Regions from separate parts of the Clostridium sp. ETTB3 genome, predicted to be linked through region 2. Evidence: predicted binding sites of a transcription regulator. Region 2 holds the regulator's gene; the other holds the start of a gene.

Region 1 (18,427 bases), 810 kb from region 2:
TCTTTTATCTTCACTTTGTGATTCCAAGCTTGCAATTTAACCTTTAACAGTAACCCCGTTATCTTTGACCTGAACTAAAGTATAAGTATCTATTAACCCATTTTTTATTAAATAATCATATCCTTCATCTTTTGCATATGCATTATTATTAAAATCACCCATTATAAAAGAAAGTCTTTGATTATTTAATAGCTTATCTGCTTGATATTTAAAAGGTTCTATTTCATCATTCCACCATCCTGTATGACAGCTATAAAAATTTATATTTTCATTATTAACATTAATTGTAATACTTATATATTAATCCATTTGAAATATAAAAAAGCAACTAAGAATTTTCTTAGTTGCTTTTGGTTGCTTACCCAGGAATTTAATCCCGGGCACCTTGATTAAAATTCAAGTGATCTACCGACTGAGCTAGTAAACTAAAAATGGCAGGGATAGCAGGATTCGAACCTACGAATACCACAGTCAAAGTGTGGTGCCTTACCGCTTGGCGATATCCCTATATGGGGTGAACGATGGGACTCGAACCCACGACAACCAGTGCCACAAACTGGCGCTCTACCAACTGAACTACGTTCACCATATGGAGCGGGTAGTGGGAATCGAACCCACCTTTCCAGCTTGGAAGGCTGGAGTATTACCGATATACGATACCCGCACATCTACTACGTTGTTTAGTATATTATGCTTGTCGATATTTGTCAACACTATTTTTTTCATTTTTTTATTTATTTTTTTTAGCAGTTTATTAACATAGACTTATAATATCCCTGAATGATATAATATAAATGATTAATTAACAATTCATATCATGGAGAGGATTATATTTATGAAAGAAATAATAATGTCGAATGGTAATATTAAAGCATCCGAAATAGGTCTTGGCTGCATGAGACTTTCAACTATGAATAAAACTTCAGTTAACAAACTAATTAATACAGCTTTAAAATGTGGTATTAATTTTTTTGATCATGCTGATATTTATGGAAAATGAAAATCAGAATAAATTTTTAGTGAAGCACTTACCATGTCTTCATCCTTAAGGGAAAATATAATATTAAACAATTAAATATGGAGGAATAATGAAAACTAAAAATAAATCATTAATATTTATTATACTTTTAACTATATTTAGCTCACTTACATTTAATATGGCTCATCCTGTCACACCAATGTTTATAACTAATCTTAAGTTACCTACATTTATGTTTGGATTGTTCTTTGCAGCTATGTCAATAGGAAATTTTATTGGTTCACCATTTTGGGGATCTTTATCTGATAAAAAAGGAAGAATTAAATTTTTAATTTATGGTGCTTTAGGATATGGAATTAGCCAACTTGGATTTGGTTTTAATACAAACCCAATTATAATATTAATTTTTAGATTTACAGGTGGATTTTTTGTAGTTAGTTATCTTACTGTATCAATGGCATACTTAACTGACATTACAAATAAAGAAAACAGAGTTAAGTTTATCACTTATTATTCTGCTGCAAATACTATTGGTTGTGCATTTGGCTCTTTACTTGGTGGAATAATAGGAAATAATAATTTTAAATATACATTTTTATCACAATTTATATTTTGCATTATATTAGCTACATTAGTTTACTTTTTATTAGAAGAACCAGTTAACGAAAATAATTTAAATAAAACTACTAATTATAATAATAAAAAAATAAATTTTTCTACAATTTTAACAAAAAACCTTATAATTATGCTTTTATTAGTTACTGCTTTTTATTTTGCTTCAACAAGTTACAATTCAAGTATAAATTACTATATTGAAGATGTACTTAACCTTCCTCCAACATTTATAGGTGGGTTTTTAGCAGTTGTAGGAATATTAGGATTCATAGCAAATTTAACTTTTACCCCTTTACTTGCTAAACACTTTAAAGAAGTTAATGTTTGTAAGGTTATTACTCTTTGTCTTAGTATATCCTTAAGTTTAATGGTACTCTTTAAAAATACTACTTTATTTTTAACTTTTGCTATAATATTCACTACTTTTGCTAGTATACATATACCTTTACAACAAAGTATAATTACTAAATTATCAAAAGGAAATTATGGTTCCTTAATGGGAGTACTTAATTCATCTAAAGCAATAGGACAAGTTACTGGTTCACTATTAGCAGGATTCATATTTGATTTAGGAAATAAACTTCCATTCCTTATTTCCGCTTTAATAATATTAATTGCATTTATTATAATGCTACCTATGAACTCAAATGTAACTGAAAGTAATATTGTTTAAAATATAATTTGAAAAGGGTAAAACTTACATATTTAAGTTTTACCCTTTAACTTTATTATTCAGATTTAATGATTATTTCATTATCTTTGCCATCAATTACAACATGAGAGCCATAATTAACATCTCCAGTAATTATCATTCTTGCTAATTTATTTTCTAAAGTATTTTGAATATATCTCTTAAGTGGTCTTGCACCATAAACTGGATCATATCCCTCAACAGCTAAAATATGCTTAGCTTCTGGAGTAATATCAAGTGTAATATTTCTATCCTTTAATCTATTAGCTACTTCACCTACAAATATATCAATAATCTTAGTTATTCCTGTTTCAGATAATGGCTTAAACATTATAATATCATCAACTCTGTTTAAGAACTCTGGTTTAAATCTCATTTTCATTTCATTCATTACTTCTTCTCTTATTTGTGGATCTATACCATCTTCACACTTATTTTCTAAAAGATAGCTACTTCCTATATTAGAAGTCATAATAATAATTGTATTTTTGAAATCAACTGTTTTACCTTTATTATCTGTAAGTCTACCATCATCTAGTATTTGTAAGAACATGTTAAATACATCTTCATGTGCCTTTTCAATTTCATCAAATAATATTACACTATAAGGCTTTCTTCTAACAGCTTCTGTTAGTTGCCCACCTTCTTCATATCCTACATATCCTGGAGGCGCTCCAACTAATCTTGATACAGCATGCTTTTCCATATATTCAGACATATCAATTCTTATAATATTTTCCTCTGAGTCAAAAAGATTTCTTGCTAAAGTTTTCGCAAGTTCTGTCTTACCAACCCCTGTAGGACCTAAGAAAATAAATGAACCAATTGGTCTATTTATATCTTTAAGACCTGCCCTTGCTCTTAAAATTGATGAAGTAACTGATTTAATAGCTTCTTCTTGACCAATTACTCTCTTTTCCATTTCAGATTCAAGTCTTAATAATTTTTCTCTTTCTCCTTCAAGCAAGTTATATACTGGAATTCCAGTCCATTTAGATAAAACTTGTGAAACTTCTTCTTCAGTAACTTCTTCTTTTAATAAAGCGCCTTCATAATTCTCTTTAACTTCAACTTCCATTTGTTCAATAGCTGATTCTAAACTAGGAATTTCACCATATTGAATTTCAGCTGCTTTATTATAGTCATATTGTCTTTGAGCTACTTCAAGATTTCCTCTAGCTTCATCAAGCTTCTCCTTTAATTCTTTTAATTTTAAAATAGCTCCCTTTTCTCTATCAAATTTAGCTGTCATTTCATCATTTTTAGCTTTTAATTCTGAATATTCCTTTTCCAAAGCTTCTAATTTCTTCTTAGAACCTTCATCTTTTTCTCTTGTTAAAGCTTCTTTCTCTATTTCAAGCTGTACAATTCTTCTTCTAATTGCATCTAATTCTGCTGGTAATGAATCTATTTCTGTTCTTATCATAGCTCCAGCTTCATCAATAAGGTCAATAGCTTTATCTGGTAAATATCTATCTTGAATATATCTATCAGAAAGTTTTACTGCTGCAACTATAGCAGAATCATGAATTCTAACTCCATGATGAATTTCAAACCTTTCTTTTAACCCTCTTAATATTGAAATTGCATCTTCTACTGATGGTTCATCAACAATAACAGGTTGAAATCTTCTTTCAAGTGCTTTATCCTTTTCAATATATTGTCTATATTCATCAAAAGTTGTTGCACCTATACAATGCAACTCACCTCTTGCAAGTAATGGCTTAATTAAATTACCTGCATCCATAGCACCATCAGTTTTACCAGCTCCAACTATAGTATGAATTTCATCTATAAATAATATAATTTTACCTTCACTGTTTTGAACTTCCTTTAAAACAGCTTTTAATCTTTCTTCAAATTCACCTCTATATTTAGCACCAGCTATCAATGAACCCATATCTAAAGAAAATATAATCTTATCTTTTAACCCTTCAGGAACATCTCCTCTTACTATTCTTTCTGCTAAACCTTCAACAATAGCTGTTTTACCAACACCAGGTTCACCAATTAATACGGGATTATTCTTAGTTCTTCTTGAAAGTATTCTAATAGTTCTTCTAATTTCCTCCTCTCTTCCTATTACTGGATCTAATTTATGCTTTTTAGCAAGTTCAACTAAATTAGTACCATATTTAGCAAGAGCATCATAAGTTCCTTCTGGGTCTTGTGTATCCACTCTTTGATTTCCTCTTACTTCTGATAATACCTTCATAAAACTATCTTTTGTTATGTTGTATTTGTTTAAGATTTGTTTAGAAGGTCCATTTTTATCAACATCAATTATTGCTAATAGCAAATGCTCTACACTAATATAAGAATCTCCAAACTTTTTAGCTAAATCATCAGCTTTTATAAGAACTTCATCAACTTGTCTTGTAATATATACACCTGAACTATTTGCACCTTCACCCATAACCTTTGGCATTTTATCTAATGCATTTTTTATATCTACTTTTAGCAACTTAACATTTATGCCCATTTTAGTGAATATATTTGGTATTAACCCATCATCAGCTTCTACTAATGCAGCAAATAAATGAATCACATCAATTTGTTGGTGATTATATTTTACTGCAATTAAATTTGCATCATTTAATGCTTGTTGCACTCTTAATGTCATTCTCTCAACATTCATTCATTCTCACCTCTTATTAGTATTTTTAACTTTAATTTGATTTTAATACAAAAGTCAAAGAAAGTCAAAGTAAATTTTATTAAAAATTTTACATTTTTATTATACGCTATTTTTCCCATATTTTTCTATTAATTATAATAATTTTTTCTATATTTTATTATAACAAATTTAAAATTTATTTTTTGTTTTTATTTGGATTTATTGTTATAATATTTACAAAATAATTTAATATAGAATTGAGGTGAAATTTTGAGAAAAGAATATATAAAATACCCCTTTGATTTACCAATAAAAATTTCGTATTTAAATATAAAAAATTATCCTATTCATTGGCATAATTCAATGGAAATTATATATATATTAAAAGGTTCATTGCATATAAAAATTGATACTGATTCCTTTATGTTAAATGAAAAAGAAGTTGAAATAATAAATTCAGACGAAGCTCATGAAATTCAAGGAAATGGTGATAATAAAGTTTTAATTTTCAATATAGACCCTTATTTCTTCAGCAAATATTATAAGGATATAAATAATGTATTTTTTTATACTAATTCTAGTAATATTGAAAATCAAAATGGTATTGAATATGATGAATTAAAAATATTACTTTCAGAAATACTTTGTGAATATGTTCAAAAACTTGAAGATTATGATGAGGAAATTGAAGAATTATTAAGAACCTTACTTTACCACCTTATTAATAACTTTCATTATCTAACTCATGAAAAAGAGGAATTAAAAGAAAAAACTGAACAACTAGATAGGTATCATAGAATTGCAAAATATATATTTAATAATTATAACAACAATATAACTTTACAAGAAATTGCTAAAAAAGAGTTTTTAAGTCCACACTATCTATCTCATGAAATAAAATATGCTACTGGATATAGCTTCACAGATTTAATTAATTTAACAAGAGTAGAGGAATCAATAAAATTACTTTTAGATAGCGATATGAGTATTTCTGAAATCTCAGAAGAAATAGGCTTTTCTCATGTTAGATATTATAATAAAAACTTTAAAGTCTATTATGGTTGTACCCCTCTTCAATATAGAAAGAAAAATGTAACTACAGAAAAATTATATGAAAACTCTAAACAACTTACTGAACTTTCATTAAAAGATGCCTTAGATTCATTATCATATAGTTTAGATAATTACAGTAGATTTAATTTTGAAAATAAACTTTGGAATGTTCATGTTGATATGGATAAAATAATTAAACCTTTTGAAAAAATTTTTAAAGAATGTATTAACTTAGGAGAATCTTTTGACCTTTTAATTGAAGATAATAAAGATATATTGGAAGAAATACAAGAAGAAATACACTTTGAGTATGGTAGACTTGAAAAAATGTTTCATAGTGATATGGGTATATTTTTAGATTCTGATTTTTATAATTGGAATAAAGCTAAAGGAGTTTTAGAATTTTTATCTACTATTTACATTAAACCTTTAATTTTATTAGATAATCTAGATTATTCCTTAGAAAAATATATAAATATATTAACTAGTTTTATTGATTATTTTGAAGAATTAGATATAGTTGATATAACTGAATTTAAATTTCAATTTGATTCTAGATTATCATTGCCAATAAAAAATAAGTTACGTGAATTTATAACAACTAACTATAACTTAACTGTATCAAATGACGATTTTTTAGTTACTTCTCATTTAAACTCTATTTATGATACAGCTTATATGTTGCCATATATAATTCATAACACTATTTTTAAGAAAAATTCATTAACTTTTTTAAAAGCATTTGACGTTTTAGAAAAAGAAATTAATATAACTAATGAAGTATTTATCGGTGCTCCAGGAATAGTAAATGATATGGGAATTAGAAAACCTTCTTATTATGCCTATTATCTTTTAAATAAACTTGGAAACAATATAGTTTCTTTAGATGATGGTTACATAGTTACTAAGGCTGAAGATTATTATGCAATACTTTTATATTCTCATAATGATAATGTATCTTCTTTAGCCTGTTATGAAGATGTTTATCAAAAAGGTGGCGTAAAAAAATCCTTTGAAAGAAAATATTCTCTTAATATAGTAAATATAAAAAACTCATCGAGAATAATCACTTATGAAGTAAATGAAATAATTGGTTCTTCATTTAACTACTGGCTTTCCATGGGGTCTCCAGATAGATTAAGCAAAGAAGAAAAAGAAATACTTCATAAGGCATCTTATCCAAAAATAGAATTTAAATATGCTAAAAAAAGTTCTGTTTTAAATATAATAACAGAGCTAAAAGGATATGGTGCCAAGTTAATTGTACTTAAAAATATTAAATAATGTACTGAAAACACCTTTTTTAGGTGTTTTTATGTTTTCTTTTCTAATTTATATATATTTTTTTTATACTTATTGTACAAAATCTTAAGCATTTACGTGAATATAATATTTTTCTTCTTATTATATACTAAAAATATAAATATAAATTATAAGAAAAGAGGTATTTTCATGAGAGGACTATTTTTTAATCCATCCTTATTAAATCACACTAAATCAAAGTGGGCATTTTGGATTTGGATGTCTAATTTATTACATCACACAAACTAAATAATTATTATGAAGCAATTTAAAATATTATATAATAAAATGGATAGAGATTTTTATTTACTCTCTATCCATTTTATTATAGCTTCTTTTCTATTTGTATTGCTAATGTAAAATACTTTATTGATTCTTTTAATTCATTTAAATTATAATATAACTCTGCCATTTCATTATATCTCTTATACTTTTCTTCGTTGTTAGCAAATCTTAATAAAAAATCTGTTGCTAAATTCATATACATTTCTGCTTGAATGTAATCATTAAGCTTTTGATGTATCATTCCTTTAAAATAATATGCTTTTTCTATTAATCTTTCATCATCAATATCAATAGCTAAATTTAATGCTTCGCTTATATAACTAAATGCTTCATCATATTTATTATTTTTATATAAAATATCTATACACTTAATTAAAAACTCTCCACATCCTCTTACATCTTCTCTAGGATATATTTTAGCAGCATCTTCTAATTCTATTAAAGCTTTATCATCTTTATGAACCTTAAAGTATATATCTCCATTTTCTGCTTTAAATTTTGCTAATACCTTCATATCATCCTTTTTATAATTTAATGCAATATTTAAATATTTATCTGCTTCTCCTATATATAATAAAATATTAACTATTGCAAATTCATGATAATAATCACCTTTGTCATTATCATTTTTAAATAAAGCTTCTTTATCTATTATCTTTTTTAAACATTTATATGATTCTTCTATTAAATTTATATTTTTATAACAAATACCTTCATAAAAACATGCATATATATATTTATCATCAAATTTAATTTGATCTTTTTCATAAATTTGTATTATTCTTGAATAATAGCTAATAGCCTCATGATATTCCTTGGTCTTAACAAAAAACTCTGCCATATCACTATAATAAATAATAATTTGCTCATTATTAGTAGCATGTTGATACAAATCAAAATATTTTGATATTAGCAATTGTAATTTTTCAATTTTGTTATCTTTAATATATAATTTAAATAAAATATGTATTAATTCTAAAGCTAAATCATTAAAGTTATATCTAAAAGAATAATCTAAATTATATTTAATAATACTTTCTATTTTTTCTAAGGAATGTTTAGATTTTTTTACACTTTTTATATTATCTTTTATTTGCTCATAAACATCTTGAACTAAATAACTATAATCAATTTGTAATTTATCAGAAATATATTTTAAACATTCATCATCAGCTTTTATCTTTCCATTTTCAATACAACTCATCTTAGAAATCGAAATTTCTTCACCACATAATTCTTTTAATGTAATTCTCTTATAGATTCTTGCTCTTTTTATTTTTTCTCCTGTTGATAATATTTCCATAGCTCCCCCTAATTTAGTTATTTAGTATACCTAAATTTCTAAATATCTTAATACCTTCATTTAGATATTTAGCTGCTTCATAATCTTTTTTAATCCCTATGTAATATCTACCTAAAAGTATTGATAATTCCGCCATTTTCTTATAAAGACCATTTGCTTTAGCTAAATTAAATGTTTCTAACAATATATTTTCTGCTTCATCTTGCATTTCTTTAATAATATATGCTCTATACCAAAATAAATTTTGTTCTATTACCTGTTCAATATTTGTTTCATCAATTAAACTTCTTATTTCTTCTAATACTTTTTCACACTTTTCTATTTCCTTAATTTTAATATATCCTTCACAAATATTAAGCATTGTTTCTACTACATCTTTATCGTTACTTCTCATCCTTATTTGCTTTGCAGTATTATAATGCTTAAATGCTTCCTCTATATTATCAAACTCAAAAAATAATTTACCTAAATTATTTTCAATACTTGAAACATTCTTTTCTGTTTCTAATTCCTTATATACCTCTAATGACTTTTTAGAATATTTTATTGCATTTGCAATGTCTCCCTTTTTGTTATATTCCTTAGATAATGATATTAATGACTTACCATATTCTCTTCTATCTTGAACTTGTTCAAACTTTTGCTTTGCTAAAAAAGTATACTCTAAGGACTTATTTGTATCATCTATTTTAAAATAACTTTCAGCCATTTCATAATATATTTCTCCTAATAAAGAATCATTTCCAATATCATTATATAAATATACCTTTTCTGCTTGTTTTAAATAACTTATTGCAGAATGATATGCTTTTAAGCTTAATGCTATTTTTCCTAAGTTAAGAAACGTCTTTATAATTTGTTCAAAATTATTTCTTTTTATAAATATAACATTTGCAGATAAATATAATTGTTGAGCTAATACTAATTCATTTTTTGCATTGCATATATTTGCTCTTAAAAATAAATTTTTTGCTTTTCTATATTCTAACTTATATTTTTCTGCATAAAATAATGCATTTTCTATATGTTCCTCAGCACTAATATAATCTTCATTTAAAATATATGTTTCTGCACTTTGTTCATAATATATGCATATTTTTTCAGCCTGAGTTTCTTCTGATTCCATTAAATATTCTACTGATGTCTGTAGAGCATTTGCCAAATACTCTAATAAATCCATAGATGGATTTGATCTCCCTGACTCAACTAAACTAATTTGTCCTGGTGTAATTCTATCCCCTGCTAAGTCCTTTAGTGTCATTTTCTGTTCTTTTCTTCTTCTTTTTATCTTTTCACCTAAAGTAAGTATCTCCATGGCATAATCTTCCTTTACCAACATTTATATTAATTGCAAATTTTATTTATATTACTTATTATACCATAAAAAAAACAAAAAAATATTTTTTTTGACTTTTATATTCAATTATATTTAAAACAATTAAAAAAACTGTTATAGAATACCATAACAGTTTTAATTATTTTAATTAATATAATCTAAAATATTATCATATGCGTCCTCAGCTACTCCTTTAATTTTCCTCCTTGTTTTTCTTATATTTCTTTGAGTCTTTCTATCTAACTCTGGTAAAACCATTATTCCTATTGCAACACCAAAAATAGTTCCTATTGCTAAACTTTTAATTACTTTTCCCAAAAATAACACCTCTTTTTTATTTTTCTAAAAATAGTATGTGTATTTTTTTTCAAAATAATCATCATTTTATCCCTAATGCCTCTTTAGCAAGTTTATCTGCTAAATCATTATATTTATGTCCTGAGTGACCTTTTATTTTTTTAAATCTTATATTTATTTCCTTCATTTTATTTTGCATATATTCATTATATTCAGAAGTTATTTTATTATTTCTTTTCCAAGTTCCTAATGCCCATGATTCAATCCCTTGATAATCATATGCTATTGTAACCTCTTTATAATTATTATTAATAGCAAATTCCACAGCCATTTTTGCTCCTAATACCTCACCAGATACATTTCTTAAAGCAATTGCTTCTTTATCAAATCCAATTCCTTTATCTTCATAAATTATCTTTCCATCATTAACAGCAACTAATCCATAAGAAAAATTCCCTTTATCAACAGTAAAACTTCCATCTACATATATAAACAATCCACTTTCACTTTCTTCATCTTGAATATTTTCTAGTTTCTTTCCTTGTGAATTTAGTGAAATAAACTCTTTAGCTTCTTTTTCAGTAGTAAAGCTTTTATATATAGCCCCCTTAAATCCTATTACATCCTTTTTACATTCATCCCATGAAGTATAAATTTTAGGTATTACTGATTTCCCCTTATAAACAGCATAATATTTCAAAATATATTTTCTCCTTTTTCATAATTATTTACTACTAAATTACACAGATAATAATTCTTCTAAAACCTTGCAAATACTATTAATATTCTTTGCCCCAGTAAAGTTAGTAGCATATTCAACAACATTTTTTAAAACTATTAAAATATCATTTTTTCCTTGCCAATTTTCTAAAATAACATTTAATGGAACTTCTGTCATTATAATATTTAATGCAAAAATTCCTATTGCAATATCATCTACTTTTCCTATAAAAGGTATCTTATCCGGTATAATATCACAAGGTACTGTAATATAAGCAACTGCACCTGATATTATAATCTTGGTTTTCATACTTACTCTCTTATCTTTAAGAAGTCTATATATTAATGTTGCTATATCAGGTAATACAAATATGTAATCACTATATTTTTTAACTCCTATTGGCATTTTACCCTTAATTTTTTCTCTTCCTTTAGCATAAAAATCATTTATTTTTATTAATTCTTCTTCATTATATTCTTGCTCTTGTTCATTTTCAAAACTTAATAACTCTACTTCTTTTTTTAATTCTCCACTTAATGAAATTTTAGCATTTCTTAACTCTAAATTAAGTACTCCATAAGTACAATAAATACTATATATATCAAAATCTACATAAGGTATGTCTTTTAATAAATATTTATACTGTATAATTACCTTTCCCTTTTCATAATATATTCCTTTATCTTTTAATGACTTTAATATAAATTTCAATGCCACTTTCCTTACAAATGAAGGTATTCCAACATTTAAAATCTTAACCCCCGTTACTTCCCCTTTAGTTAATCCATTTTCCATGGAATTAAATTTAACTTTAACTTCAAATTTAATAATAACTCCTTTTGAAAATGAACCTATTATTTTAATATCATCATTAATTTCAACTTTTTTAATATCTATCTCTTTAATTGATACAAAGTCATTATATATACTTAATAAATTTTCTCCTGTTAATCCTACATTTATACTATTTATATTCATAACTTGTCCCCTTTCTTTCAAAAAAGTTTAAATTTATCTTGCTTGCTCATTAATACATCTATATTTATACATAATATACAGTATACTTTATTTATATTAAATTTAAAAGCTTGTATTTACATACTTTAATTTTAAAATACTAAAAGGGATTTACAAACTTCAATGTAAATCCCTTACCTATCTTAAGCCCCTTTGTAATAATTAACTCCCCTATTAATTATTATAATATTTATTGCTTTTAAATTAAAATACTGGTACAACTGCGCCTTTATATTTTTCATTTATAAAATCTCTAACTTCTTTTGAAGTAAGAGCTTCTGTTAAATCTTTAATTTTTTGAGTATTTTCATTTCCCTCTTTAACAGCTAAAATATTTCTTCTTTCTTTTAAGCTTTCTATATTTTTATCTTCTGCATAAAATGCATTTTTATTAACATCAAGACCAGCTTCTAAAGCATAATTACCATTAATAACTGCTATATCAACATCTTCTAAAACTCTTGGTAAAGTAGCTGCTTCTAATTCCTTAAATTCTAAGTTTTTAGGATTTGAAGTAATATCAGCTATAGTTATTAATTCTCCATCCTTAACTTCAATTAATCCAGCTGCTGCTAATACTCTTAAAGCTCTTGCTTCATTCGATGGATCATCTGGTACTGCTACTACTGCTCCCTCTTCAACCTCATCTACACTTTTATATTTTTTTGAAAAAGCTCCCATTGGCTCTAAGTGAATTTCTGCTGTATATGTTAAATGTGTTCCATTATCTGCATTAAATGAATTCAAGTATGCAATATGTTGAAAGTAATTTGCATCTAATTCCCCATTTTCTAATGATGTATTTGGTAATACATAATCAGTAAATTCAACTATTTCTACTTTATATCCTTTTGCTTCTAAAAGTGGCTTTGCAACTTCCATTATTTCTTCATGAGGAACTGGTGATACCCCAACTTTTATTACTTTATCATCCCCATTTGAAGAATTACTACCTCCACATCCAATTAATCCAATTGATAATATTCCTGCTACTATAGCAGTTAAAATACTTCTCTTTTTCATTTTTAAATTCCCCCTAAATTTATCATAAATATTTTAATTAACTTAATTTTTTATATAAATAATTACCTAAGCTTTGAAGCCCTTGAACCATTATTATTAAAATAATTACTGTAACTATCATTACATCCGTTTGATATCTTTGATACCCATAACTTATTGCTACTTTTCCTAATCCTCCAGCTCCAACACTTCCTGCCATTGCTGAATATCCTATTATATTTATAATAGTTAAAGTTAATCCTGATATAATTGATGGTACTGCTTCTTTTAACATTACTTTAAATATTATTTGAGTATTTGATGCACCAAATGATTTTGCAGCTTCTATTACGCCTGAATCAACTTCCTTTAGAGATGATTCAATTATTCTTGCAACAAACGGAGCTGCTGCTATTGTTAATGGCACTATTGCTGCTGCTTCACCTATTGGTGTACCTACAATAGCTCTAGTTAATGGAATAATAAATACTATTAAAATTATAAATGGAAAACTTCTTAATACATTTATTATTAAATCTAATGCATTATATATTATCTTATTTGGCTTTAATCCTTTTGGAGATGTAACAGTTACAACTATCCCTAGTATAAACCCTAATATACTTGCAAATAATGTTGAGAAAAACACCATATAAACTGTTTGTCCAACAGCTTGAATCATAACATCAATAATTTTACTATCCATCTTATAACACCTCCAATATAATATCTTTTGATGATAAATATTTCATTACTTCTTCTCTATCTTTTTCATTTATATTTATAGTTAATGTTCCTAAAACATTATTTCTAAACTTCTCTAACTTTCCTCCAACTATTGAAAAATCAATATTAAGTTCTCTTGCCATCTTTGTTATAAGAGCATTTTCTGAAGAATCACTAGGGAAGAATAACTTAATATTTACCCCATTTTTAGGTAATGCATCACCATCATCTTCTTCTCCCAAGAATTTCTTTAATGACACTTCTGGTTTAAGGAATACTTCTTCTGCTTTCCCTTCTGCTACAAGTACTCCCCCTTGAAGCAAAGCAACCTTTTGGCATATTTGTTTTACAACCTCCATTTGATGTGTAACAATAACTATAGTAATTCCTAATTTTTTATTAATATCTTCTAATAATGCAAGAATATCCTTAGTTGTTTTAGGATCTAATGCTGATGTTGCTTCATCACATAAAAGTATTTTAGGCTCTAATGCTAATGCTCTTGCAATTGCTACTCTTTGCTTTTGACCACCGCTTAATTCTGATGGCTTACTCTTTGCCTTTTCTGAAAGACCTACAACTTCAAGTAACTCATTAACCCTTTTATTTATAAATGATTTATCATATCCCCATACCTCTAATGGTAAAGCTACATTTTGAAATACATTTTTTCTAGTTAGAAGATTAAATCCTTGAAATATCATACCTAATTCTTTTCTTAATTCTCTTTTACCCTTTTCACTTAAAAGCCTTACTTCTTTGTCCATAACTTTAACTGAACCTTCATTATAATCTTCTAATGCATTTATACATCTTAAAAGAGTAGATTTTCCAGCTCCACTATGACCTATAAGTCCATAAATTTCACCTTCGCTTATATTTAAGGAAATATCTTTTAACACTTCTGTATTTTCAAAACTTTTCTTTACATTTTGCATTTTAATCATAGATGTCCACCTCCATATTTTACTAAGTAGTCAATTTAAATAAACAAAAAAACACGCTAGAGAATAAACTCAAGCGCGCTATAAAATTCACTACTAATTTACTCTCTCATCATTCAGTTATAAAACTGCAGGAATTAGCACCACGTCTACCAGTTGCAAGTGACAAGTGACAAGTGGCAAATCATTAATTTAAATTTGTCACTTGTCACTTATCACTTGTCACTATTGACAGGTTGCCGGGTTTCATAGGGCCAGTCCCTCCACCACTCTGGATAAGATTCAAATATTAACTTGTTTTGTTAATAATAATATATAATAGTTCTTCTTTTTTGTCAATAAATTATTTATAAAATTTTTCACCTTATTCAAAGATTTAAAATTCAGTTACTTCCTCTTCTATTTTTATAACTTCTGCATCAGTATTGTCTTCCACAAAATCTAAAATAAAATTTATATAAGAGATGTTTACTATCTTATTCTTTTTAATTATTTTAAGTTAATACACTTTTTATTTTATTATTTTCTATAACAATCCAAGCATGAGAGCTTCTATCTTATGCTTTCAATTAATTTTATAAAATCTACCTCATTACTTTTATCAAGATATATATCTATTAAAGCTTTGGTAGGCATATTTATATATCCCTTTTTCCCATTTATTAAGATATCTTCTAATTTAGCTTTAAAATTTTCTTCATCTGATTTTAATTCATTTATAATTTCATTAATTTCACATTTTGCTAAATCATCTATTATTTTTTTCCTTAAACTTTCATTAAACTTTTCAGCAATTCTTCTTTCTTCTTCAGTTAATCCTGATATATCATTATTTAATAAACTAAAAATATCCATAATCCCTTTACTCCATTATTTCATTTAATTATTAAATATTCATTTTGCTTTTTATTCTCTTTCTTTCTATTTTCTCTTGAATTTCATCCTTATGTGTTTTTGTTTGACTTGATATATTAAGCAATACTCCAATTGCAGCTAAATTAAACACAAGTGATGTTCCACCATAGCTTATAAATGGTAAAGGTACTCCTGTAACTGGCATACTTCCAGTAACAACAGCTATATTAATTACAACTTGCACAGCTATTACAGAAATAATACCAGTAGCTAAAAGTCTACCATATTTATCTTTAGCCCTCATTGCAACATTAATTCCTGCTATTATTAATACTAAAAATACAGAAATTATTATTATAGCTCCAATAAGCCCTAATTCTTCACATATAATTGCAAAAATAAAATCATTATGTGGTTCAGGCATATATAATGCCTTTTGCTTAGAATTTCCTAATCCAACACCAAATAAGCCACCTGTCCCTATTGCATAAAGTGAATGAACTAATTGATACCCCTCATCAGTTGCATATTTCCAAGGATTTATAAAGCTTATAAATCTCTTCATTCTATAACCAGAAGTAAAAATAGCTATTAAAACTCCTATTCCACCTAAACCCATTAATATACCAGTGATTTTTCCACTCATTCCTTCTGAAAAAACTATAATAAATGCTACAAACATTATAATAGCTGAAATACTTAAGTTATTTTCCGCCAAAACCAATCCTGAAAATACTAATGCAAATAATAAGTATATTATTGAAGCAAACCACTTTTCTTTAATTTGTCCATATTGTTCAATAACCATTGCTAGAAAGAATACAATCATATATTTCGCAAGTTCTGATGGTTGAAATGACACTCCCATAATTTTAATCCAACGAGTTGCCCCATTAATATTACTACCTATAAATAAAACTGCAATTAAAGTTATAAGCGTTATTACATACCCTGGAAGTGTTACCTTTTTCCAAAAATGATAATCAACAAATGTAAATATAAGCATAGCTATTAATCCCACTGGAGCCCATGTTAACTCTTTACTTAAAAAATAAAAAACATTTTTATGCTTATATAATGCATCATAATAACTTGCTGAAAAAACCATTATTATTCCAATAGCAACTAATACTAAGACAGAACAAAATATATATAAGTCTATCCCTTTATATTTATTTTTCTTTCTAATTTTTTTCTTTTTCCTTACATTTCCCTTTTTTATATTTTTCCCATTATTTTTCATATTACCTTCCTCAGAATATAATTAATACTCAAATTCTTTATTTAGTGTTATAGTAACTTTAGTTCCTTTAACCACCTTATTCCCACTTGCTATACTTTGAGAATGAACATTTCCTTCTCCTTCAAATTCACATATAATCCCTAAATTATTTAAAATTTCACTAGCAAATTCCTTTGTGCTTCCTTTTAAGTCTGGCATTATGACTTCTTTATTAATTTGATTACTATCTTTTGCTGTTATAGTAATAGTTGTGCCTTCTTTAACAGTTGATCCTGGATAAGTTTCCATTGAAACTATAGTTTTACCATTTCCTTTAATTTCTGCTTCAAGATTATTGGCTTTTAATATTTGTTTTGCTTCATCAATAGATTTTCCTCTTACATCTGGAATTATTACATTTTTATAAATTGAAAATCTTTCTTTTGCCAAAGGAGAATCCATATATTTAAACACTTCCTCAAATAACTCTTTCATTAATGGTGCTGCAACTTCCCCTCCATAATAAGCTCCATTACTTGGTTCATCTACAGCTATAAATACTGTTATTTGTGGATTTTCTATTGGTGCAAGCGCTATCATAGATGAAATATATTTATCCTTTGAATAAGTTCCTGTATTAGGATCAACTTTTTGTGCTGTACCAGTTTTTCCTCCAACATTATATCCTTGTACAAATGCACCATATGGCCCATCTTTAGTTACAGTTCTTTCTAAATAACTTCTAAGTAATGCAGTACTTGAATCTGTTAATAAATCTTTTTTTACACTAACCTTTACTTCTTCATCTATTACTCTATTTCCACTTTCATCTTCATGAGAAATTTCCTTTACTATATGTGGTTGTATTAAATCTCCACCATTTGCAATTGCATTAAAAGCCGCCATAAGTTGTAATGATGTTACTGTGTTAGTTTGTCCAAATGATATTGTTGCTAAATCTATAGCAGAAACTGTATCACTTGATTTAACTATACCTGATGCTTCTCCAGGTAAATCAATTCCCGTTGTTTTACCAAAACCTAATTTATAAATATATTCATTTAGCTTTTCAATTCCAAGTCTTTCTCCAATTTCCATCATTCCAACATTACAAGAATTTTTTAATACTTCAGCTAAAGTTTGAGTTCCATGGCCTTCACGTTTCCAGCATTTAACTGTTGTATTTCCAAATTTAACTCCACCATTACATACAAATGTATCACTATCACTAACTACCCCTTCTTGAAGTGCTGCTACCATAGTAACTGTTTTAAATGTAGACCCTGGCTCAAACGTATCACTTACAAGCCAATTTCTCCACATATTTTGTATTTGATCATTTTCAGTTTCTCCATCAAAGGACTCATATCCAGTGTATGGAGTGTTTGGATCATAATCTGGCTTATTTACCATTGCAAGAATTTCTCCATTATTAGGATCCATTATAAGAACATGAACACCT
Region 2 (14,199 bases):
AAATAAAGATATCCACAATTAAATTTAATTTAATTGTGGATATCTTTATAATTAAATCTTTATAATTAACTAAACATATCTTTTTTATATAAAATAAATGCAGTTATAAGTGTTAAAATAATTGTAAGAAATATAATTATAATAAATCCTTGTGGATTATCTTGAAGGGGTAAAGCTACATTCATTCCAAAAATTCCACCAATAATAGTTGGAATAGCCATTAATATGGTAACTGATGCAAGAACCTTCATAACTATATTAAGGTTATTTGATATAACAGAAGCAAAGAAATCCATTGTACTAGATAAAATGTTACTATATATATCAGTCATTTCTATGGCTTGTTTATTTTCGATAATTACATCCTCTAATACGTCTTGATCATCCTTGTATTTTTGCATTATATCCATTTTAAGCATTTTTTCTAAAGTTACTTCATTAGCTTTTAATGAAGTAGAGAAATAAACAAGTGATTTTTCTAATGAATGTAATTGAATTAATTCTCTATTTTTCATTGATTTATGTAATCTTTTTTCAATCATTACACTTTTTTTATCTATTTGTCTAAGATAAATTAAATAATAAGTAGAAATTCTATTTAAAATTTGTAATATAAATCTAGATTTTTTAAATGAAAAAAACGATTTAATTCTTCCATTTATGAAATCTGTCAGTATTCTACTATTTTTTAGACAAACAGTGATAATTTCTTTTTCAGAATGAATTATAGCTAAGGGATAAGTATCATAAGTTAGTGAATTATCCTCCATTTCAGTGAATGGAATATCTACAACTACTAATGTAAACCCATCTTCAACATCTATTCTAGAAGTTTCTTCATCATCAAGTGGAGCTCGTAAGAAATTTAGTGGAACACCAGTTTTTTTAGAAATTAATATTAATTCTTCTTCTGATGGTGCAACAATATTAATCCAACAACCATTTTCAATTGAATCTAATTGCTTTAATGATGAATTTGTTTCACTTATGCTTTTGTATATTTGAATCATAAATGTTACCTCTCTATTAAATAATAAATTCTATAATAGGATTATATCATAAAAAGTATTAGATTTTAAAAATATGATTATTTGTGATTAACAGTTAGATTAAATAAGATATTTTAATATATTAATTAAATAATCAATAAACTAGAGATATAAAAGAAAATATAAGCTTGTACTTTCTTTTATAAAATTAGTATAATCAAAATATTGTTAGAGAAAATAATATAGAAATATTTGGGGGATATAATTATGCATAAAGAAATTAAACGAGGGAAAAAAACAATTGCAATAATAGTTTCGTTATTAACTATTACTGTTACATTATATATATATCAATTTTTTAAAATTAATTTTGAGAAAAATATTGAAATTAAATATTGTGCAGAAGTTTTTCTTATTATAATAACATTAATAGTAGTATGTAAGCAAACTAGCAAGTGTAAGCTTTCTTATAAATATTGTATAATTTACGATAAACTAATAATAAATAAAATAAAAAGTAAAAATGAAGAAAATGTTGAAAGCGTTAAGATAAAAGATATACTTTATATTGGAGAAAAAAATAATGCTCCAAAAGAGTATAATAAATGTAAATGTGTAAAACATTATATTAGAAAATTTAATAATGAAAAAAAGTTATTATGTATATATAGAAAAAATGGAAAAGTATATAGGTTTGTTTTTGAACCAAGTGATACTTTAATTTCCCGAATTAAATCAGTAAATTAAAATTATAAATATAGATAAAATAAGGTAGTTATATTAATTTTTTATAGCTAGCTTATTTTTTTATTAAATTTAAATAAAATATTTATAGTAATAATAAGAAATTAGGTATAGAGATTAAATATAAGGGCAAGACTTAATAAAAAAGGAGGGATATATTTATGGAGATTAGTAATAAAGATATATGGAGAGATTCAAAGAAATATTGTATAATATGTGAGAATGAATGTATTGGAGATGGAATTCAAATAATCAATAATTTTATTTGTAATAAATGTATTGAAAGAATGAATTTAATAGACGTTGGTAGTGATGAATATGAGATTATAAAAAATAAAATTAAGAATTCTATAGCACATAAGATTATAAAAAATAAATAAATTAACTTTAAGATACTTGAAAGGATTGTAAGGATGGGTAAAGGAAAATTAATAATTATTGAATCAGGTTCAGATGCTAGTGGAAAAGCAACTCAATCACAAAGATTATATGAAAGATTAATTCAAGAAGGTAAGAAATGTTTAAAAATTACATTTCCTGATTATGATAGTGATTCATCAGCATTAGTTAAAATGTATTTGAATGGTGATTTTGGAAAAAATCCTAGTGCTGTCAATCCCTATATTTCATCAACTTTTTATGCTGCCGATAGATATGCATCTTATAAAACTAAATGGGGTGAATTTTATAACAATGGTGGAATAATTATAAGTGATAGATATACTACTTCTAATATGGTACATCAAGCAGCTAAATTAAAAGATGATGAAAAGGATAAGTATATTGAATGGTTATATGATTTAGAGTTTAATATCTATCAAATACCTAAACCAGATCATATAATATTTTTAGATGTAGAACCAGAAGTAAGTCAAGAACTTATGAAAAATAGAGCTAATAAGTTTACTGGTGGAGAAACAAAGGATATTCATGAAAGTAATAAAGAGTATCTAATAAATTCTTATAATAATTCATTATATATTGCAGAAAAATATAATTGGGATGTTATTAAATGTTGTAAGGATTCTAAACTTAGAAGTATTGAAGAAATAAGTAATGATATTTATGAAAAAGTAAAAAATTATATATAGATTTTGATTGGGTTGTTTAAAAAACAAATTATTTTAAGTTATAATTTTATTTTTTTACAATCCTTTTTTATTACAATATATTAATATTTAAAATAAATAGAAGATAACAGTAAATATTAATATAATATATTATTTAAATATAAAGTTTTAGTAACTTTTTATATATTTATGATAAAATATATAAGAAGAATTTATTAATGAATGGAGGTATATGGTATGAAATTAGTTTTAGCTATAGTACAAGATGATGATGCTATAGATTTAATTGAAGAATTAACAGATAAAGATTATAGAGTAACTAAATTAGCTACTACAGGTGGGTTTTTAAAATCAGGAAATACTACATTAATGATTGGTGTTGAAGAAAAGGAAGTTAAAAACCTTATTAATGTTATTGAAGATGTTTGTAAAAGAAGAAAAGAAATGGTTCCTACATCAACACCAAATACAATTGGCACAAATTCAGGAATGTATGTGCCTTATCCAATTGAAGTTGAAGTTGGTGGAGCTACAATATTTGTTTTAGATGTAGATCAATTTTATAAAGTTTAATTAAGTTGATTAGGAGGTGGCTGTATGAGGGACTTTATAGGACATGAAGCTTTAATTAATAATTTTAAACAGAGATGTTTAAAAAATACTCTTTCTCATGCACACCTCATTGCAGGAGAAGACGGAGTTGGAAAGGGTAAGTTAGCTAATATTTTAGCTAAGTTCATTTTAAATGGAGATTTAGATAGGGAATATGTAGATATTATTAATTATTCAAGTGAAAAATCATCATTTGGAGTAGATGATGTTAGAGATATAATAGAAGAAGTATATAAAAAACCATTTGAAAAAGATAAAAAGGTAATTATTATTCATGAGGGGAATAAGCTTACAATTCAAGCACAAAATACATTACTAAAAACTATAGAAGAACCTCCAAAAGGAGTTTACATAATAATATTATGTGAAAGTTTGGAATTGATTTTAGATACAATAAAATCTAGATGTGAAATTTATAAATTAAAGCCATTAACTAAAAGTGAATTATATGAATATATAAAAATTAAGAAGTTTAATTATGATGAAAATGAAATCAAATCAGCAATAGCTTTTAGTGAAGGGGTACCAGGTAGAATAGATAGGTATTTTAATGATGATAAATTAAGAGAGTTAAGAAACAATATTGTTATATTAATTAAAAATTTAAATAAAAATGATTTAGAAGATATATTGCAGCAAGAAGAAAGTTTTAGCAATTTAAAAAATGATAAAGAAGAAGTATTAAATATATTTGGATTATTTATAAGAGATATTTTAATAAACAAGGAAATTGAAAATGAGGAATTTATCATAAATAGTGATAAACTTGAAGATATAAAAGAACTTACTAAGGAAATGTCATTTAAAAAATTAAATAATATGATAAAGACAATAGAAGAAGCTCGAAGAAACATTAAAAGTAATGTTAGTTGGGGAATGACACTACGTGTAATGTTAATGGGCTTCATGGAGGGTTAAATATGATAAAGGTTGTAGGTGTAAGATTTAAAAAAGCTGGTAAGATATATTATTTTGATCCAGCTGATATGAATATACAAAAGGATACATATGTAGTAGTAGAAACTGCTAGAGGAATTGAATTTGGTGAATGTGTAATTGGAATAAAGGAAATAAATGAGAATGATATAGTTTCACCACTTAAAAGTGTATTAAGAATAGCAACTAATGAGGATATAGAAAAACATTTTAAAAACAAAGATAAGGAAAAAGATGCCTTTGATATATGTTTAAAGAAAATTCAAGAACATGGATTAACAATGAAACTTATAGATGTAGAATATACCTTTGATAATAATAAGGTTATTTTTTATTTCACAGCAGATGGAAGAGTTGATTTTAGAGATTTAGTTAAGGATTTAGCAACAATATTTAAGACTCGTATAGAGCTTAGACAAATTGGAGTGAGAGATGAAGCAAAAATGTTAGGTGGTCTTGGCCCTTGTGGAAGACCAATGTGTTGTTCAAGTTTTTTAGGAGATTTTGCATCTGTTTCAATTAAGATGGCAAAGGAACAAAATTTATCACTAAATCCAACTAAAATATCAGGTATTTGTGGAAGGCTTATGTGTTGTTTAAATTATGAACAAAGTACTTATGAAGATATAAGAAAGAGAATGCCTAAGGTTGGTTCAATAGTAAAAACTAGTGAGGGTACAGGGGAAGTATTCTCAAACAATATTGTTAAGGAAAGCATTAAAGTTAAACTTAAAAAGGGAGAAGAAGAAGTATTAGAAGAATTTAAAATTGATAATATTGAACTTATAAAAGGACATTATGAAGATTCTATTGATGATGATGATATAAAGTTAGAAGTTGAATCAGAAGAAGATAGAAAATTAATTAAGGATTTAATTAAAGGAAATTAGAAATAAAAATTAATAAATTAATTCACTGTATTTTTATAAATGATTTAAAAAATTTATTAAAATTTATTGAAAATTATAAAATTAATACAAAAATGTATTTATATGTTAAAAATTAACTTTAGCTTTAAAAAAAAAAGTAGGTATGATAAAATAATTATGTTATTAAAATATTGGGGAGGTGTTTTTAATGGCATATGCAATTAATGATTCATGTGTTAACTGTGGAGCTTGCGCAGCTGAATGTCCAGTTAACGCTATAAGCCAAGGAGATACTCAATTCGTTATTGATGCAGATACTTGTATCGATTGTGGAAACTGTGCAAATGTTTGTCCAGTAGGAGCTCCAGCTGAAGCTTAATTTAACCAAAAGGGTCATCAAATAGGATGACCCTTTTTTACGTATAAATCATTTATATAAGGATATAAAAATTTTAATTTATAAATATGTATAAAATATAAGTATTAAAAATTTAATTATTATTAAAATGATAGAGAAAGTTATAAATTAAATGAAATTTATAAAAAATAAGTAATAATTAAATAATTTAAATAAAAATACTAAATTTATGTAATAGACAGTGAAAAAAATTTTATATATAATTAAAGTCAAAGAAGGTCAAATAACGTTTAGGAAGGTGAAATTGTGGCAAGAATTTCAGATATAATAGCACAGTTTATAAATGACATGATAGAAGAGGAAGAAGATAAGGAGGTAATTATTCAAAGAAATGAGTTAGCAGATAAATTTAACTGTGCACCATCTCAAATAAATTATGTATTAACTACAAGATTTACATCTGAAAAGGGATATATGATTGAAAGTAGAAGAGGTGGTGGTGGCTATATTATAATTAGAAGAGTAAATTATACAAACAAGGAACAACAATTAGAAGCAATCAATAATGCAATAGGGGTTAGCTTAACTTATAATTCTGCAGTATTGCTTTTAGAGTATTTATGTGAAAAAGAATTAATTACGAAAAGGGAACTTGAAATTGTAAAAATATCAATTAACGATAGAACTTTAATATTAACAGAAGATAAAAATAAACTAAGAGCTGAGATACTTAAGGGTATTATAATGGTAATTTTATCATAATAATTATAGTAGAGTGATAAAAGTAGTAAAGGGTTGGGTCATATTTATAAAATTTTATATTAATCTATATTAGATTTTATTTGGAGGTGACACTGTGATTTTTGGGAGGTTTACAGAAAGAGCACAGGTTGTATTAATAGAAGCACAACAAGAATCTCAAAGTTTTAAACATGGGTATATTGGAACTGAGCATGTTTTATTAGGAATATTAAAGGAAAATGGGTATGCAGGTCAGCTTTTAACTAATAACGGAATTACTATAGATAAAGTAAAAAAAATGACTGAAGATTATTTAGGATTTGGTGATGATGAAATTTTAACAGGAGAAATGTTATTAACACCAAGAGCAAAGAGATTATTTGATGATAGTTTAGATATAGCAAGAAAATATGGGCATAGTTTTATAAATCCTGAACATATATTAATGGCGCTAATAAATGAAGGCGAAGGAGTAGCTTTTACTATTTTAACAAGCAGTAAGGCAGATTTTACTTTAATTAAACAAGAGTTAGATAAATATATTTCAGGAAATGAACTTAGAGAAAATAAGAAATCAATACAAAAAGAGAAAAAGCAAAATAAAACTCCTGTATTAGATCAATATAGTACTGATTTAACTCAAAATGCACAAGAAGGAAAACTTGATCCTGTAATAGGAAGAGAAGAGGAAACTCAAAGAGTTTTAGAAATATTATGTAGGAGAATAAAGAATAATCCTTGTTTAATTGGTGAACCAGGTGTAGGAAAAACAGCTATAATAGAAGGATTAGCACAAAAAATTGTAGCTGGAGATGTCCCTGAAAGTTTAAGAAGTAAAAGATTGTTAGTTTTAGATATTACATCTATGATTGCAGGAGCAAAATATAGAGGGGAATTTGAAGAAAGATTAAAGAAAGTAATGAATGAACTTAAGAATGAAGATGATATTATAATTTTCATTGATGAAATTCATACTATAGTTGGTGCTGGTGGTGCTGAAGGAGCTATTGATGCATCTAATATTTTGAAGCCTGCTTTAGCAAGGGGAGAAATAAAATGTATAGGTGCAACAACAATTGATGAATATAGAAAGCATATAGAAAAAGATGCAGCTTTAGAAAGAAGATTTCAAACTGTAAATGTTGAACCACCAACTAAAAAGGAAACAATAAATATTTTATTTGGATTAAGGGATAAATATGAATCACATCATAAAGTTAAAATTACAGATAGTGCATTATATATGGCTGTGGATTTAGCAGATAGATATATAACTGATAGATATATGCCAGATAAGGCAATTGACTTAATAGATGAAGCTGCAGCCAAGGTAAGAATTTCAAGACTAACTTTGCCACCAGAAATTAAACAAAAAGAATTAAATATTGAAAAAGTAATTAATGAAAAAGAAGATGCAATTAAAAATCAAGATTTTGAAAAAGCTGCTAGCTTGAGAGATAATGAAAGAATTTTAAAAGAAGATTTTGAAAAAATTAAAAATGAATGGAGAGCTCATAGTTGTACAGAAGTTCAAACAGTTGATGAAGATGATATTGCAAAGGTTGTTTCAATATGGACTAAAGTACCAGTAGAAAGATTAACTGAAAAAGAGTCAGATAAGTTATTACATTTAGAAGATATATTGAAAAAGAGAATAGTTGGTCAAGAAGAAGCTATAAAATCATTAACAAGGGCAGTTAAACGAGCTAGAGTTGGTCTTAAAAATCCAAATAGGCCAATTGGAACATTTATTTTTTGTGGACCAACTGGTGTTGGAAAAACAGAACTTTGCAATGTGTTAGCAGAAGTTATGTTTGGAAAAATGAGCAATTTAATTAGGATTGATATGTCTGAATATATGGAAAAACATTCTGTTTCAAGATTAATTGGTGCTCCTCCAGGATATGTTGGATATGAAGAAGGTGGTCAATTATCAGAAGCTGTAAGGAGAAAACCATATTCGGTTGTTTTATTAGATGAAATTGAAAAGGCACATCCAGATGTATTTAATATCTTATTGCAAATTATGGAGGATGGAAGATTAACAGATGGTAAAGGTAAAGTTATAGATTTTAAAAATACTATTGTTATTATGACATCTAATGTTGGTGCTCAAAAAATAAAAAATCAAAGAAAAGTTGGATTTGATACTAGCTTTAACGCAAATGAAGCAGAATATGAGAAAATAAAGGATATAGTATTAGAAGAATTAAAGGTAGCATTTAAGCCAGAATTTTTAAATAGGGTAGATGATATAATAGTATTTAATCAATTAAAAGAAGAAGATACACTAAAAATAGTAAATTTAATGTTAAATGATACTATAAGTAGGTTAAAAGAAAAAAATATTGATTTAATTTATGAAGAGGATTTAAATAAGTTTCTTATTAATAAAAATAAGAATCTTGAGTTTGGAGCAAGACCTTTAAGAGGAATAATTAATAGAGAAATAGTAGATAAATTAAGTGATGAATTGCTTAAGGGGGAAATAAAAGTTGGAGATAAACTAAAAGTTGAATGTAAAGATGAAATATTAGTTTTTTCTCATAGATAAAATTATAAAGAAAAAAGTAAGACTTTATTTAACTGCCACTTGTCAATTTGACAGGGTGCAGTTCATATTGTTCTTACTTTTTTTCTTTATAATTTATTTAATGTTGTCATCATGTATATTTTCATCTAAATTGGAATTAACAATCATATTTTCTATACAATCTAAAGTTGAATTATTAGCATAATTACTAGATAAGTTTTTAGGTTTATAGTCATTTAAAATATTTTTTGACTGAACTTTTTTTAAATAAGATTTATCTATCAAAATACCATCTCCTTAGGATTTATATGAATATTATTTCCAAATAATAAATAATTATGTATTATTTGCGAATAAAAATATTTTCAACTGGTATAGACAACTATATGTATATATAATATAATGAATTTGGGAGTGATAATTATGATAGATAAGAATAGTCCAATACCAGTGTATTATCAATTAAAAAATGATTTAATTAAAAAAATTGCTAGGGGAGTTTGGAAGGCTGGAGAATGTATAGCTAGTGAAAGAGAACTTTGTGAAATATATGAAGTCAGTAGGATGACAATAAGACAAGCAATTGGAGAATTAGTTCAAGAAGGTATCTTAGTTAGAAAAAAAGGAAAAGGTACTTTTGTATGTGAACAAAAAGTAAATCAAAAAGATATGATGAGTTTTACTGAAATGATTAAACAAAGTGGTAGAAAACTAAAAACTAATGTTGTTTATTTTAAAATCATAGATACTCCAGATGATATGCAAGATATTTTTGTGTTAGACAAGTTGTATAAAATAACAAGGCAAAGAATTGTAGATGGAGAATGTGTTGCACTAGAAACTGTATATATTCCAGTTGATTATTGTGGAAATATTAATGAAGAAATGTTAGAGGGCTCGTTATATAAAGTATTAGAAGGCTTTGGATATGTTATTAGTCATTCTAATTCATCTATAGTAGCAGTTAATTTAAATAGTGAAATGAGAATTTTATTAGAATGTGAAGAAAATACACCAATATTAAAAACAACAAGTAAAATATTTACTAATTCAAATAAATTGTTATTTTTAGAGGAAGCGTATTATAAATCAGATAAGTTTACATTACAAGTTAATATTTCAAGAAAGGAAGGAGAGATAATATGAAATTAATAACTGTTGATAATTATGAAGAATTAAGTAAGGTGGCAGCAAGAGAGCTTGCAAGCACTATAAAAGAAAAGCCAAATGCTATTTTAGGATTAGCTACTGGAGGTTCACCAGTTGGAATGTATAAAGAATTAATTAAAATGTATCAAGATGGAGAATTAGATTTTTCAAAAATTAAAACAGTAAATCTTGATGAATATGTTGGATTAAATCCAGAACATGAGCAAAGTTATAGACATTTTATGAATGAAAACTTATTTAATCATGTTAATATAAATATTAATAATACTATTGTTCCTAATGGGCTAGCTCAAGATTTAAATGCTGAATGTAAGGAATATGATAAGAAGATGGAAGAGCTTGGTGGAATAGATGTTCAATTATTAGGTGTTGGAAACAATGGGCATATAGCATTTAATGAACCAGATAAAGAGTTATCTTCAGGAACTCATGTAATAACATTAACAGAAGATACTATAAAAGCTAACTCAAGATTTTTTGATACTATTGATGAAGTACCTAAGAGAGCAATCACTATGGGTTTAGGAGAAATAATGAAAGCAAAAAAGATAGTATTAATTGCGTCAGGAGAAAGTAAGGCAGAAGCTATAAAGGGATTATTTTCAGGAAAAATTACAACAGAAAATCCAGCTTCTATGTTACAAATGCATGGAGATGTAACTGTAATAGTAGATAAAGCAGCTGCAAAATTAATAAATAATTTATAAAGAATAAGCCATAAGATTATATTATGGTTTATTTTTTTTATATTTTATGTGTGATATATTAAAATAAGAAAATTAATATAGATAGAGTGGTGAATAAAATGGCAAAAATAAAATCTGTATTTGTATGTGAGGAATGTGGATATGAATCACCAAAATGGATGGGAAAGTGTCCTGATTGTAGCAATTGGAATACATTTAATGAAGAGCAGGTAGTTCAGCAAAATAAGGCAGCAAAAGAAGCTACAAAAGTAAGACAATTAAGTAAGAAGCCAATTAAAAAGTTATCAGAAGTTAAATCAAGTAAAAGTGATAGAATTGTAACTGGAATAAATGAATTTGATAGAGTAATGGGTGGCGGAATAGTTAAAGATTCAATTACTATAATAACAGCACGACCAGGAGCAGGTAAATCAACTTTGTTATTACAAGTAGCAGATAATATAGCCCAAAGTGGATATAAAGTTATTTATGCTTCAGGTGAAGAAAGTGATAGTCAAATTAAGAATAGAGCAGATAGAATTTTAGATAAAATTGATGATAATATTTGGGTAGTTCAAGAAACTAGTATGGATAATGTTGTTGATGCTGTTAATGAAATTGATCCAGATTTATTGATAATAGATAGTATTCAAACCTTTACTATGGAAGCATTTTTACCAGCAAGAGCAGGCTCACCAACACAAACTATGGAATGTGCAAATGAATTATTAAGAATTGCTAAAGACGACAAAAGACAGCGTGCAGTTATAATAGTTGGGCAAATGACTAAAGCTGATGAATTAGCAGGATTAAGAGCTTTAGAACATTTAGTTGATACTGTATTGATTATAGAATGTGATACAGATGAAGAATTAAGAGGATTAGTTAGTTCAAAAAATAGATTTGGAAGTACTGGAGAAACAGGATTTTTTCAAATGTCCGAAAGAGGAATGGTATCTATAGATAATCCTTCAGAGTTTTTTATGACAAAAAGGGAAGAGGGAGAAGTAGTTTCAGGAAGTACATTAACTGTTATAAAGGAAGGTTCAAGACCTATAATAACAGAAATAGAAAGTTTAGTATCTAAGACATTTACTCCTTATCCAACTAGAATAGGGGAAACCTTGGGAAAGGATAAACTTAATACGTTAATATCAATATTAGAACAAAGAGGTGGAATAGGACTTTATGATAAAAATGTTATTATAAAAACTACTGGTGGAATGAGAATTAAAGAGCAAGGAATAAACTTAGCTGTAATAATGAGCATAGTTTCATCTGTAAAGCAAAGAGGAATAGAAGCTAATATTGCTTTTATAGCAGATGTAGGCTTAACGGGAGAATTAAAAAAGGTACCTTCATTAGAAATAAGAGTAAAAGAGCTTGCAAGAATGGGCTTTAAGAAAGTATATGTTGCAAAAGATTCCTTTATCAAAGATGTAAATATACCTAATATAAAAATAATGGCTATGAAGACATTAAATGATGTTATAGCTGATGTATATAGATAAAAATTTAAACAAGTATATTAATTTATACTTGTTTTTTTGTAAAAAAAACTATAAATAATAATATTTATAAATATTTACAAAAACGTTGAGTTAATATTTATATAATAGTAATATTATATATGTTAGTAATATGAAATTTTAAATAGGCTGAGAATAGTTAGCTTTAATACATAAATATAGATACTAGGTAAAAATAATGGATCAGGTGATTAAATGAGAATTAAGGATGATAATGAAATAAAAAATATATTAAAAATAATTAGTCCAGGAACAAATTTAAGAGAGGGATTAGAAAATATTTTAAGAGCTAAGACTGGTGGATTAATAGTTTTTGGTGATTCAGAAGAAGTAATGAGCATTGTAGATGGAGGATTTACTATTAATGCAGAATATACTCCAGCTTATATTTATGAATTAGCAAAAATGGATGGGGCAATAGTCTTAAGTCAAGATTTAAGAAAAATAGTTTGTGCTAATGCACAATTATTGCCAGATCCAACAGTTCCTACTTATGAAACAGGTACAAGACACAGAACAGCACAAAGAATAGCAAAACAAACAGATACAATTGTTGTAGCTATATCTCAAAGAAGAAATATTATAACTGTATATAAAGGCGATATAAAATATGTATTACAAGATAGTAGCGTAATTTTAGCAAGAGCAAATCAAGCAATCCAAACATTAGAAAAGTATGTGAATGTATTAGAGAGAGTGATTAATAATTTAAACATATTAGAATTTCAAGATTTAACTACAGTTTTTGATGTTGTAACAGCTATACAAAGAACTGAGATGGTAATGAGAATAGTAGAAGAAATAAAGAGATATATATTAGAACTTGGAAATGAAGGAAGATTAATTTCCATGCAATTAAATGAATTAATAAGATATATAGAAAGAGATGGTATTCTTTTAATAAGAGATTATTGTGGTGAAAATGCCGACTATAATAGTATTTACAAGGATATTCAAAGATTAAATTCAGAAGAGTTAGTAGATCTTGAGATTATTGCAAAAGTTCTTGGATTTGGAGGTGTATCATTAGTAGATACATTAATATCTCCTAAAGGATATAGAATTTTATTTAAGATTCCAAGGATTCCAACTAATGTAATAGAAAATTTAATTAAACATTTTAAAGAATTAAGATATGTAATAACAGCTAGCAGTGAGGAATTAGATAAGGTTGAGGGAATAGGTGAAGCAAGAGCTACAGCTATAAGAACTGGATTGAAAAGAATAAAGGAACAAATTAACCTAAAAAAAGAAATTTAATAATAAATTTAGAATATTAATAGGATTTAATGGTAAGAATATATAAGCAGGTGGAAGAACCTGCTTATATATTTATCTAAAAGTAAATTTACCCAATGTATTCATCTTATCACTTTCTTTTAATAAAACGTCATAAAGATTTATATTAAGAGCATTACAAAGAGATGTAAGATAAAAAAGATTATTTCCAATTTCTCTTTCTATAACTTCACGACAATTATCACATAAACACCCATCAAGATGAGTTTGTAAGCAAGTTGATAAATCTTCCAATGAGTTGTCATCATTTGGCAAACATTGTTTTTTTGCATTTATCTCAATACAACCACAGTTAGTTACAGATTTAGCCACAGCCCTATTAATTCTACAACTTGATTCAGCATATTTAGTTATTATATCAAGAATACTTTTGTGCCTTAGTAGTGATTCACTAACGTCATTTTGAAAACTATCAAATATAATGTCTTTCATTTGCCTCAACTCCTTAGAAATATATTCCATAATTTAATTATAAGTATTTTCAGACAATTTTGTCAATGCAAGCCTTATTTGTATTAGCTTAATATTATAATAAACAACCTATTGTTTTTTTGATAGGGGGTATAAAATATAATTTATTTTTAAAGTTAAATGTTAGTAATAGTAATATCAATAATATGGTATAATAAAAATGGTTATTTATAACTATTACCTATTATTTTT

The links. The regulator CtsR, encoded in region 2, represses protease genes until heat stress. The targets are predictions, from matches to a motif close to AAGGTCAANNAAGGTCAAAT.
Region 1: the regulator CtsR is predicted to act here: its motif matches at 4,974-4,993, upstream of clpB (ATP-dependent chaperone ClpB).

Annotation. Positions count from the first base shown of each region.
Region 1 covers NZ_CP199832.1:988,755-1,007,181, reverse strand. The annotation lists gene ACUN06_RS04955 (hypothetical protein) at 1-27, opposite strand, end outside; gene ACUN06_RS04950 (hypothetical protein) at 37-162, opposite strand; tRNA gene ACUN06_RS04945 (tRNA-Lys) at 352-427, opposite strand; tRNA gene ACUN06_RS04940 (tRNA-Gln) at 433-507, opposite strand; tRNA gene ACUN06_RS04935 (tRNA-His) at 511-586, opposite strand; tRNA gene ACUN06_RS04930 (tRNA-Gly) at 591-664, opposite strand; gene ACUN06_RS04925 (aldo/keto reductase) at 851-1,000, shown strand; gene ACUN06_RS04920 (MFS transporter) at 1,089-2,267, shown strand; gene clpB (ATP-dependent chaperone ClpB) at 2,323-4,923, opposite strand; gene ACUN06_RS04910 (AraC family transcriptional regulator) at 5,173-7,239, shown strand; gene ACUN06_RS04905 (helix-turn-helix domain-containing protein) at 7,583-8,845, opposite strand; gene ACUN06_RS04900 (helix-turn-helix domain-containing protein) at 8,859-10,160, opposite strand; gene ACUN06_RS04895 (YtxH domain-containing protein) at 10,326-10,508, opposite strand; gene ACUN06_RS04890 (ribonuclease H family protein) at 10,561-11,178, opposite strand; gene ACUN06_RS04885 (YkvA family protein) at 11,218-12,177, opposite strand; gene ACUN06_RS04880 (MetQ/NlpA family ABC transporter substrate-binding protein) at 12,421-13,239, opposite strand; gene ACUN06_RS04875 (methionine ABC transporter permease) at 13,277-13,924, opposite strand; gene ACUN06_RS04870 (methionine ABC transporter ATP-binding protein) at 13,926-14,891, opposite strand; SAM riboswitch class I at 14,995-15,170, opposite strand; gene ACUN06_RS04865 (hypothetical protein) at 15,441-15,743, opposite strand; gene ftsW (putative lipid II flippase FtsW) at 15,775-16,986, opposite strand; gene ACUN06_RS04855 (stage V sporulation protein D) at 17,008-18,427, opposite strand, start outside.
Region 2 covers NZ_CP199832.1:177,218-191,416, forward strand. The annotation lists gene ACUN06_RS00845 (magnesium transporter CorA family protein) at 66-1,010, opposite strand; gene ACUN06_RS00850 (hypothetical protein) at 1,257-1,736, shown strand; gene ACUN06_RS00855 (sigma factor G inhibitor Gin) at 1,895-2,113, shown strand; gene ACUN06_RS00860 (dTMP kinase) at 2,147-2,824, shown strand; gene ACUN06_RS00865 (cyclic-di-AMP receptor) at 3,041-3,376, shown strand; gene ACUN06_RS00870 (DNA polymerase III subunit delta') at 3,401-4,333, shown strand; gene ACUN06_RS00875 (PSP1 domain-containing protein) at 4,336-5,241, shown strand; gene ACUN06_RS00880 (DUF362 domain-containing protein) at 5,429-5,599, shown strand; gene ACUN06_RS00885 (CtsR family transcriptional regulator) at 5,885-6,340, shown strand; gene ACUN06_RS00890 (ATP-dependent Clp protease ATP-binding subunit) at 6,435-8,873, shown strand; gene ACUN06_RS00895 (hypothetical protein) at 8,967-9,137, opposite strand; gene ACUN06_RS00900 (GntR family transcriptional regulator) at 9,276-9,998, shown strand; gene nagB (glucosamine-6-phosphate deaminase) at 9,995-10,729, shown strand; gene radA (DNA repair protein RadA) at 10,828-12,219, shown strand; gene disA (DNA integrity scanning diadenylate cyclase DisA) at 12,433-13,497, shown strand; gene ACUN06_RS00920 (nucleoside triphosphate pyrophosphohydrolase family protein) at 13,570-13,968, opposite strand.